DNA from 3 places in the Paenibacillus sp. sgz302115 genome. Region 3 is predicted to be linked to each of the others. Evidence: predicted binding sites of a transcription regulator. Region 3 holds the regulator's gene; each other region holds the start of a gene.
The links. Region 3 encodes LexA, which represses DNA repair genes until DNA is damaged. Its sites were predicted from a motif close to CGAACATATGTTCG; they were not measured.
Positions count from the first base shown of each region.

Region 1 (3,277 bases), on a different contig from region 3:
GGAAGCCTATTTTCATGTGTCATACTCGGAAGAGGAAATCGCCGATTTGGCGCTCCTGATAACGTGCAATGGGACAAACGTCAACTTTACGCAAATTGAAGTCAGCGACCTAAAAGAGATTGCCGGGAAAGACTGTATTGATTTGGTCAGCGAAATCGCCTCCAACTTGGATAAGTATTACTATATCAGTATTGCCGATGCCGATTTTATTACCCGTTTTACGCTGCATGTAAAAAACCTGTTGATGCGCTTAAAAAACAACCATTCAACGAAAAATCCGTTAACGAACACGATCAAAAGGGAATGCCCGCTCATTTACGATTGTGCCGTGCACGCTTCCCATGTAATTACAGAAAAAACCGGGTTTAGGATCAGCGACGATGAAATTGCTTATTTGGCTTTTCACCTGGGGTATGCCATAGAATTGCAGCGGCAATCGAACATAAAAATTTCGTGCACAGTGCTGTTTCCGCTCTACTACAACATGAATGTGCAAATGATCAATAAATTGCAGCAGTATTTTGGCGACGATATTTCAATTCATTCGATTGTCACAGACGAAAGCGATTTGAATCATGCATCCAGCGATTTTATTATTTCTTCCGCCCAATTGCACAAAATTCCGGAAGTCCCATATGTCGTGATTACTCCGTTTTTTGTCGAAAGCGACCGGGAGAAAGTGTCGAACAAAATATTTGAGCTAAAAGAGCAAAAAAAGAAAAATCAATTTAAGCTCCATCTAAAATCTTTTTTGGACGAAAGGCATTTCTGCAGCTCTACGGCAAGGTCCGGGAAAGAAGAGGTTTTACGGTTTATCTGTCAAATTATGAACCGGGACGGTTATACGGATGAAGATTTTTTCACCAAAATTATGGAACGGGAAGCGATGTCCTCTACCGCGTTCGGACAAGTGGCTATTCCTCATGCGATCAAAATGGAATCCCGCAAAACGGGTATGTTCATTTATTTGAATCCAAATGGCATCAAGTGGGATCATTCTACCGTGAAAATTGTTTTGTTAATCACCGTCAGCGGAGAGGATCGAAAAATATTCCGCGACGTATTCGATGCACACGCCACCATATTAACGGACGACAAAAATGTGAATCTGCTGTCATCCCTGGAGCACTTTGATGATTTTGTCAATCAACTAATCGCCTGCTGGGAATAATCCCATAAGAACGAAAAAGCTTCTGAATCTCCAACAAAGGAAATTCAGAAGCTTATTCATTGAAAAGCTGATGCGGTCGAGAGGACTCGAACCTCCACGGTATTGCTACCACACGGACCTGAACCGTGCGCGTCTGCCAATTCCGCCACGACCGCATATTTCAATGACCATTTTCGCGGCCACAAGATAGATCATACCACGATGAAATTGTGAAGTCAATCTTTTTATAATGATTTTATGTAAATGAATTTTTTGTATAATAATTGCTTTTATTTGTGGAAACAGGGTATAATAAGAACAAAGGTTCGCATACTATAAATGAGGTGATTTATATGGCGACTACCAAGAGAAATCCACTACACTCTGCAGCACTCCCTGAAGAAATAACCCATAGCGAAATGTCCCTTGTCAGAAGCTATCTGCTGCTAACGTTTATTCATAAAGTATTTGAACGCGATTGCCGGGTGATCGGCAAAAGCGGGTTGTTCAAGACTCCACAGCTATACATGGAGCTGGTATCCGGTGCAACGAAGAAAACTTCGCTGATGCTGCAGGAGATCACCCGTGAGCTTAACGCGCATAATCTGAAGATCACCACTATCCGCCAGGATCAACGCGGCGTAGAAGCCCAGTATTCCTGCCGGGGATATGCCGGTGAGATAAATATCCCGTGGCCCGGCTTCCGCAATGAAATGATGCAGCGCATGCGCGCCTATCTCGGCTTGTCACCGGAGATTCATGGTATTCCCCGGGAAGAAACAGCAGAACAGATGGCTTTGTCAATTTAAGAACTGTTGCCGTCTATAGATCAGCAGCCCCGTCCATAACCGGACGGGGCTGCTTGTGCTTTTTATAAATTCTCAGGATTTTGTCTGGGCTCGGTATAAGGCTGGTATATATAGTTGCGGTCCAGCTTCACTACCCGCTTATTGGGGCGGCGGATCATCACCTGAGACTCGTCCCAGGCCAGGACAATACCTTTTACATCATTGCTCTCCAAGCCGTCACGCACAACACGTATACGCTCTCCGGATATCCGGTAAGCATCCAGTTGTTCATCACTGATCATGCGGTCCAAAGTCTCCTTTCTACACTTAATCTACCCTTTCCACTCATGAAAAAGACCCAAATGATAAACCATTCGGGTCTAATTGCTTGCCAATCACATCAATGTATATCTTATGAAGTTCCTATATCAGCGCTTCATTCTTCTCAAACCAGAAGTCAAGAACTTTAGCGGACATCACACGTTCTTCCAAGTATTCCACCTGATGGTCCGTGAAATTCTGTCTCCAGTTGAAGGACAGCTCTTCACACAAACTTGTGATGGTCAGAAGCTCCGACCAAGCAACATAACGTTTATACCAGAAAAACTGAGGATGTTCAATCATATAGGGGTACAGATCGTCGAACTCCGTATGTTTGCAATCCAGCGCACGCTCGAAATGATCCTTGGCCTCGGTTAATTTATCAATAAAAAATTGCTCTGTCACCGGTTCTTTCCCCATTGTGACGCCTCCTCTCTCATGTCTGATACCCATTATAAAGGAAAAGTTATAGGGTGAAAAGCAGTTGTTGCAAAATTAGGCTGCGTTCCTGTATTTGTCACTGTTTAATTGTCAAAGACAATTGTTCCTTCGCTAAGAGACGTAATTCTGACAAGCGACTCCAGCCGGATGCCCTGCTCCCTGATCGTTCTTGCCCCGGCCTGGAAACTTTTCTCCACAACCACACCCAGTCCGACCAGTTCAGCGCCCGAGCGCTGGATGATTTTGATCAAGCCGCGCGCAGCATCCCCATTGGCGATAATGTCGTCGATAAAGAGGACTTTATCGTCCGGAGAAATGTACTGGCGGGACAGCATGATATCTGTAACGATACCCTTCGTAAATGAAGGCACTCTCTCGCACAAGGCGTCGGGATCGGCAAGCAGCGTTTTTTTGCGGCGGGCAAAAACAAGCGGCACTTTCATCTCGTAAGCGGTGGCAAATGCCACGGCAATACCCGAGGATTCCACGGTAACTACCCGTGTCACTCCAGCATCAGCAAATCTCCCGGCAAACTCCCGTCCCATTTCCATCGTCAGCTCAGGGTCTACCTGGTGGT
Region 1 is NZ_JBVYOK010000002.1:257,383-260,659, reverse strand. Features, by position in the region: gene AC0LWN_RS06710 (BglG family transcription antiterminator) at 1-1,171, shown strand, start outside; tRNA gene AC0LWN_RS06705 (tRNA-Leu) at 1,243-1,326, opposite strand; gene AC0LWN_RS06700 (YhjD family protein) at 1,504-1,959, shown strand; gene AC0LWN_RS06695 (hypothetical protein) at 2,022-2,240, opposite strand; gene AC0LWN_RS06690 (hypothetical protein) at 2,362-2,679, opposite strand; gene AC0LWN_RS06685 (xanthine phosphoribosyltransferase) at 2,784-3,277, opposite strand, start outside.
Region 1: AC0LWN_RS06700 (YhjD family protein) is a predicted target of LexA. The motif match lies at 1,466-1,479, and genes of this name have one in related genera.

Region 2 (3,277 bases), on a different contig from region 3:
GCTGTTGGAGGCTCCGGCAGCGCAAGCAGCTCGCCTGTCAGGCGATATCCGGATTCCCGCTCCCAATCCCCCATCTTGATCAGCGTAGGATCAAAAGGCAGCTCGAAATCGGTAACCGCTCTGTAGTAGCCCTTCAGCCGCTGTCTGGATGGAATGGAATCCATCAGACCGCTGATAATCCCGATTCGGCTGTGTCCCTTACGGACCAGGTACGACATCGCTTCATAGGAAGCCTGCTCATCATTATATTGGATAGATATATCATCCTGTGTATAACCGTAGGTATATACAATAGGTTTGCCTTCGACATCAATAAGGCCTGTTAAATCACGGGTATGTACACCGATATAAATGATTCCATCCACTTGTTTGCTGAGCAGCTCGGACACGGCGTTGGCGGCATATTTGCGGTAGGCCTCCGTATCGCTGAAGTTGCGGCCAATCCGCTTATCCAGGCGAAGGTTGACAAGCAGGATATGCTGGTCGTTCCGGTCCCCGAAGTCATTGATGCCGTCGATAATTTCAGGTGCATTGAACACGGTCACATCTTCTGCGATTACGCCGATCGTATTCGTGCGGTTGCGTTTGAGACTCTTGGCAATATCATTCGGTTTGTAGTTCAGTTCTTCTATGGCTTCTGTCACCCGCTTGTGCGTTTCGGGACGGACATTACGGGTGCCGTTAAGCACATAGGAGACGGTAGCAATTGAAACATTGGCCTTGAGAGCTATGTCTTTAATGCTGGTTTTCCTCATGGGATTCTCCTGTCTAAGCATCCGAACCATAGTCCATTAGCCGCTTAAACGTTTAGATTTAAAAGTGACACCTAAAACTTACCACATAAAATATTATTCTGCAAGCTCTTACATCGCAAAATTACTATTTTCTCAGAAAAAAATGCTGCCAATCCACGGACAGTGTAGATCAGCCTTTAAGAGTACAGGGAAAAACGCCCGCCAATCCCGCTGAAAAGGATGATTTTCGGGATTAATTGGAATTCCCCCCCTGTGTTTGGCAGCCCTCTCTGTCCGGTCCACTCTTACGTTTATTTACGGCGCGGCTTCATCATCCGGTTATACATCACAAGCGCGGCAATAATCATCCCAATCATGGCGACGCTGCTTGCTGAAGCAGGCGACATGCCAAACAAGAGGCATACACTGTTCACTAATGTTCTTGTAACGAGCGCGACCAAAATCAACATTATTGGACGCCAAATATTATATCTCATCTCCGCAACACTCCCGGTCTATTTTTCAATAAAACCAAATCTCTCACAATTAACCAGCTATCAGTTGTTATTATAGCACAAGTAGGAATGCGCATACATTTTCGCTGCTCCAATCCTATTTTTGACAAGAACACATGTTCGGTATATACTTTTCCCTATGAGGAGGCGTTGACCGTGGATGTTATGGAGAAACTTGAAATTTTGACCGCTTCGGCCAAATATGATGTAGCTTGCACCTCAAGCGGTTCCAGCCGCAAGAGCCAGCCCGGAGGCATGGGCAATGCGGTCAGTATGGGCATCTGCCACAGCTTCGCGGCGGACGGCCGCTGCATCTCGCTGCTGAAGGTACTTATGACCAACGGCTGCATATATGACTGCGCTTACTGCATCAACCGCAAATCGAACCCAACACGCCGGGCCGCATTTACGCCGGAGGAGATCGCGGACCTGACCATGCAATTCTACCGCCGCAATTACATAGAAGGCCTGTTTCTCAGCTCCGGTATTATGCGCAACCCCGATTATACAACCGAGCAGTTGATTGCCGCCCTGGAACTGCTGCGGAATGTCTATCACTTCGGAGGTTATATCCATGTAAAAGCCATTCCCGGCGCAGACGATGTACTGCTGTCCAGGCTCGGCCTGCTCGCCGACCGCATGAGCGTCAACATCGAGCTGCCCTCCAGAGAAAGCCTTGGCCTGCTTGCTCCCGATAAGAGCAAGGATTCCATCCTGAAGCCGATGGCCCTGATCAAGAACAAGATAACCGAGAATTCCTCCGATCTGGTCAAATACAACCACGCTCCCCGTTTTGCCCCTGCCGGACAGAGCACGCAAATGATCGTGGGCGCGACGCCCGACACCGACTACCAGATTATGAACCTCACGGAAGGTTTATACCGCAAGTTCGGCTTGAAGCGCATCTTCTTCTCTGCCTATACCCCCGTGGTAGAGCATTCGCTGCTGCCTTCCCTGGATACCAAACCGCCGCTGCTGCGGGAGCACCGACTGTATCAGGCTGACTGGCTGCTGCGCTTCTACGGCTTTCGGGCCAGCGAGTTACTGGATGAAGCGGCTCCCAACTTCAACCCGCTGCTCGATCCGAAATGCAGTTGGGCCATTAACCACCGGGAGCAGTTCCCGGTTGAGATCAACCGTGCGCCGTATGAAATGCTGCTGCGTGTGCCGGGCATCGGGGTAAGGAGCGCCCAGCGGATTGTGAAGGCGCGCCGTGCCGGGACGCTGGACTTTCACGCTTTGAAGAAGCTAGGCGTCGTGCTCAAACGCGCCCAGTTCTTTATCACCTGCAAGGGGAAGACACTCGAAGGCCTCAAAGTAGGCGAGCATACCCTGCTTCGGTCGCTCATGTCCGGGCAGGAGCTTGCACAGTTTCAACAGCCGCAGTACGAACAGCTCTCCCTGTTCGATGATGCCTATCTGGCAGCTTTGCCGGCAGCAGAAGCAGCCTCCTTGGTGAACGGGGGGCAGGCCTGATGTTTGCAGCATCCCCACTGGCATATACCTATGACGGCAGCTTCGAAGGACTGCTGTGCTGCGTGTTCGAGAGTTATACATGGAAGGAAGCCCCGCTTGCCATTCATTCTGACGGGGATGGGCAAGCGCTGCTGCTGGAATCAAAATGGATTGATACCGACATCACCAAGGCAGACCGGGTGCTGCGCTCCATACCGCTGCGTATCTCTCCCGAAGCAGAGGAACTGGTCCGTCTGGGATTCTGGACATGTGCGCCGGACAAGGAATTGCTGCTGCTGAACTTTCTCTATCTCGGCTTCACGCATGGCCGCAAGGTGATGAACATGCTTGCCAATGATACGGTTGACGCCTTGCTCAAGGCGGTTCAGCAGCTTCAGCGGGAAGCCCACCTTTATCTGGGGTTTGTCCGTTTCTCCGTTTACGGTCCTGTCATGGCGGCGGTCATCGAACCCCGCAGCTTCGTGCTTCCCGTCATTCAGGAGCATTTCTGCGACCGGTTCCAGGGCGAGAGCTTCATGATTTACGACAAGACCCACCGGATGGCGCTGATCC
Region 2 is NZ_JBVYOK010000015.1:84,319-87,595, reverse strand. Features, by position in the region: gene AC0LWN_RS23710 (LacI family DNA-binding transcriptional regulator) at 1-755, opposite strand, end outside; gene AC0LWN_RS23705 (hypothetical protein) at 1,046-1,231, opposite strand; gene AC0LWN_RS23700 (putative DNA modification/repair radical SAM protein) at 1,415-2,725, shown strand; gene AC0LWN_RS23695 (TIGR03915 family putative DNA repair protein) at 2,725-3,277, shown strand, end outside.
Region 2: AC0LWN_RS23700 (putative DNA modification/repair radical SAM protein) is a predicted target of LexA. The motif match lies at 1,359-1,372, and genes of this name have one in related genera.

Region 3 (3,277 bases):
CCTCTCCCTATGCTGGTATATCTTTCTACTCGTTAACGATTTCTACATGATTCTGCTTGGCAAATTGCTCCAGACGTTCTCCCATAGCCTGAATGTCATAACGGTTGAGCAGCTTGGAGAACACCCATTGTGTACGTTTACCCTTATATTTAATGGAGACTGCGCTGCGGGTCACGATGATCTTCTCAATATCCGCTGCCGGCAGCCAGCGTTCACGGTTGAATTTGATTGTGGAGAGCCTAGCGCGTTCAACCTTTAAATAAGGGCGCCGGAAGAACAGCAGTGCCGCCAGCAAGAAATACAGCACAACTCCCAGCCAGTTGGCCAGTATACCGCTCCCCCTGGCTTCGTCTATTGAGCCAACTACCCAGAACATCATCCCAAGCAGCATCAAAACTACAGGAAACACAATGTTGCGGCCTTTAAAAATATCACTGCTCTTTGCAGCGGCAGAGCTGGTTGAAGCATAAATGGACTCTTTCCCCTGCTTCTTGCGCTGCTTGTTAAGCTGCTGTGTGTTGCGTTGAACCATTCTTTCCCAAGAACGGGCCATGTAAGTTCCCCCTAGTCATCCTGTAATATCTATGAAAAGGAACAGGCACAGTCTATAGATGCCATGTAGCCTTGTTCATGCTCTTAATTATCGACAACTTCAATGTTATCAAGCTGAGCACGGAAGTTGTTGCGGATGTTACCCAGATAGATCTCACGGAGCTTGGCTCTTTCCGCCAGCTCTTCTTCATTCAGGCCGTCACTCTTCTGCTTGCGTGCCAATTCGTTAATGCGTGCGACCAATTGATCAATATTCAATGTGTTCCCCTCCCCTTTAAATTCATTCTAACTGTGCCATGAGAAAAAGAGCTTGTCAAGGTCTGCTCCCTGAAAGCTCTCTGCATGGAATTATGAGGTGTGAATTTCAGTTAATAAACCGGTAATGTAAGCACGTCACCAGCCTTGATGCTGCTGTTATCCAACCCGCTTGTCCGTTTGATTCCTTCTATATATACGGCAGTTTTCATATCAGCAGGCTTGTTCTTCAATGCAATGCTCCAAAGAGTGTCCCCGGGTTCGACAACCACCCGTTTCTCCTGCTTCAATAATGACACCGATCCCGCAAAAACATTTCCGACTACGGTAAACCCGGAAACAACTAAAAGAAGAACCAAAGCCAGCTTCACAAAATTGTCTTGGCGGAATAACCCTTTGCATGCTGTAAACAATGCTAGGATAAGCTCCTTAATATCGAGTCTATGAATAGAAGCAGAATGGTTATCCGCTGTATGAACTTCGCGAACCTCGTCGTAGATGCTGCGGTATGTGCTGTACTTTAACATATTTACCGACCTCCAAACACTTGTTCTTACTTTCGAAAATAATATAGCACGAACATGTGTTTTGCACAATACCCTTTTCGAACAATTGTTCCCTTTATTTTTGGTGCGGTTATTTCCATATTTTTTAGAACTTATGTTTGTACGAACGGAGGTTCTATGTTATAATTTTCCCAAACATAGTATATGGGGTTGATTCCGATGTCAAAGATTTCGAGTCGTCAGCTGGCGATCCTGGAATTTATACGTAACGAAGTCCGCAGCAAGGGTTATCCGCCGTCCGTCCGGGAAATCGGTGAAGCGGTTGGACTGGCCTCCAGCTCCACCGTACACGGCCATCTGGACCGCCTTGAGAAGAAAGGCCTTATCCGCCGAGACCCTACAAAACCACGTGCGATTGAACTACTCGGCCAGGAGGACTCCGAGAATGTTCACCAATTCGTCCAGACGGTTACCCGTATTCCAGTAGTGGGCAAGGTTACCGCCGGGGTGCCGATCACAGCTACAGAGAATATTGAGGATTACTTTCCACTGCCTAGCCATTATGTAGGCGACAACAAAGTTTTTATGCTTTCAGTACTCGGTGACAGTATGGTTGACGCTGGCATCATGAACGGCGATTATGTTATCGTCCGCCAGCAGCAAACAGCAGATAACGGTGATATCGTTGTCGCTATGACCGAAGAAGACGAAGCAACAGTCAAGACCTTTTACAAAGAACGTGATCATATCCGCCTGCAGCCGGAGAACCCGGCTTATGAACCGCTACGCCTTAACCGCGTTACCATTTTGGGTAGAGTCATTGGACTTTTCCGCGACATCCATTGATATCTCCAATCCCCTTCGAAGACTGTTCTGCTGCCAAGCAGAGCAGTCTTTTCCTTTATGAACATCATCTCACTCCACACATATCCTGATAGCAAAGGAGAGCTGATAACAATGCCCAATTACCGTATTATCGTTGATTTGTCGCAGCGGATGCTGTATCTGCTGGATGGCAACACCATGATCAGAGGATTCCCCGTCGGCATTGGCAAAATGCTGACCGTTACTCCGGCAGGTGAATACACAATCATCAACAAACAGCCCAATCCCGGCGGACCTTTCGGTGCCTTCTGGATGGGCCTCTCCAAACCGCACTACGGCATTCATGGAACCAATGATCCCTCCTCTATCGGCAAAATGGTCTCCCACGGCTGTATCCGCATGCACAACGAGGACGTTCTCTCCCTGGCGGCAATTGTGCCTATCGGAACCCGGGTCACCATACGCGAATAAGCTTGAACCACAAGTAGAAACGGCTACGCCGTCCATAAAAGGAAGGTATCCGTTTCAGCGAGAAATATAAGGATAAAGTAAAGTGTGAAACTTATACTTTCTTATATTTGCACAAAGAACACCAGCGTCAGGCGATGCTCAACAGCCCGGCGTTGGTGTTCTACATGTTCAAGCAGTTTTTTTCACATTCATACAGGAATTTTGCGGCTATATGTCGAATCTTGTACATTGGAAGATTAATTCTCGAAAGGAAGTGCCTGGTTTGAATAATTCAAAGATTAGAACCCATATTGATTTTAAGGTGGATGCTTTGGGGAAGCTCTCCAATCTCCTGCTGAACAACGATCATGGGGAACGCAGAGTAAACATCCTCACCAGCTTTGGCAGCATTCAAGGAAATGTAGCCGGCTATAACAGCAGACAAGATGAGGATGTATTTAACCTGAAATCATTAATGGATGACGTCATCGTGGATGAGTACATTTCCTACTTGGGCGCAGAGCACCCTGAGAAGAACTATAATTATAACTTTGTAGTACTGGATAATGTGGTTGTAAGACCTTTCTCCAGCTACGGGACTGAGATTGAATATAAGCAGCTTATCGTGTATGCTGACCAAATCGCTGCCTTCAATTTCGTATAATTACAATACGCCATCTTAATCTGGG
Region 3 is NZ_JBVYOK010000001.1:836,328-839,604, forward strand. Features, by position in the region: gene AC0LWN_RS03810 (hypothetical protein) at 26-553, opposite strand; gene AC0LWN_RS03815 (DUF896 domain-containing protein) at 637-810, opposite strand; gene AC0LWN_RS03820 (LysM peptidoglycan-binding domain-containing protein) at 921-1,334, opposite strand; gene lexA (transcriptional repressor LexA) at 1,533-2,159, shown strand; gene AC0LWN_RS03830 (L,D-transpeptidase) at 2,271-2,609, shown strand; gene AC0LWN_RS03835 (hypothetical protein) at 2,872-3,252, shown strand.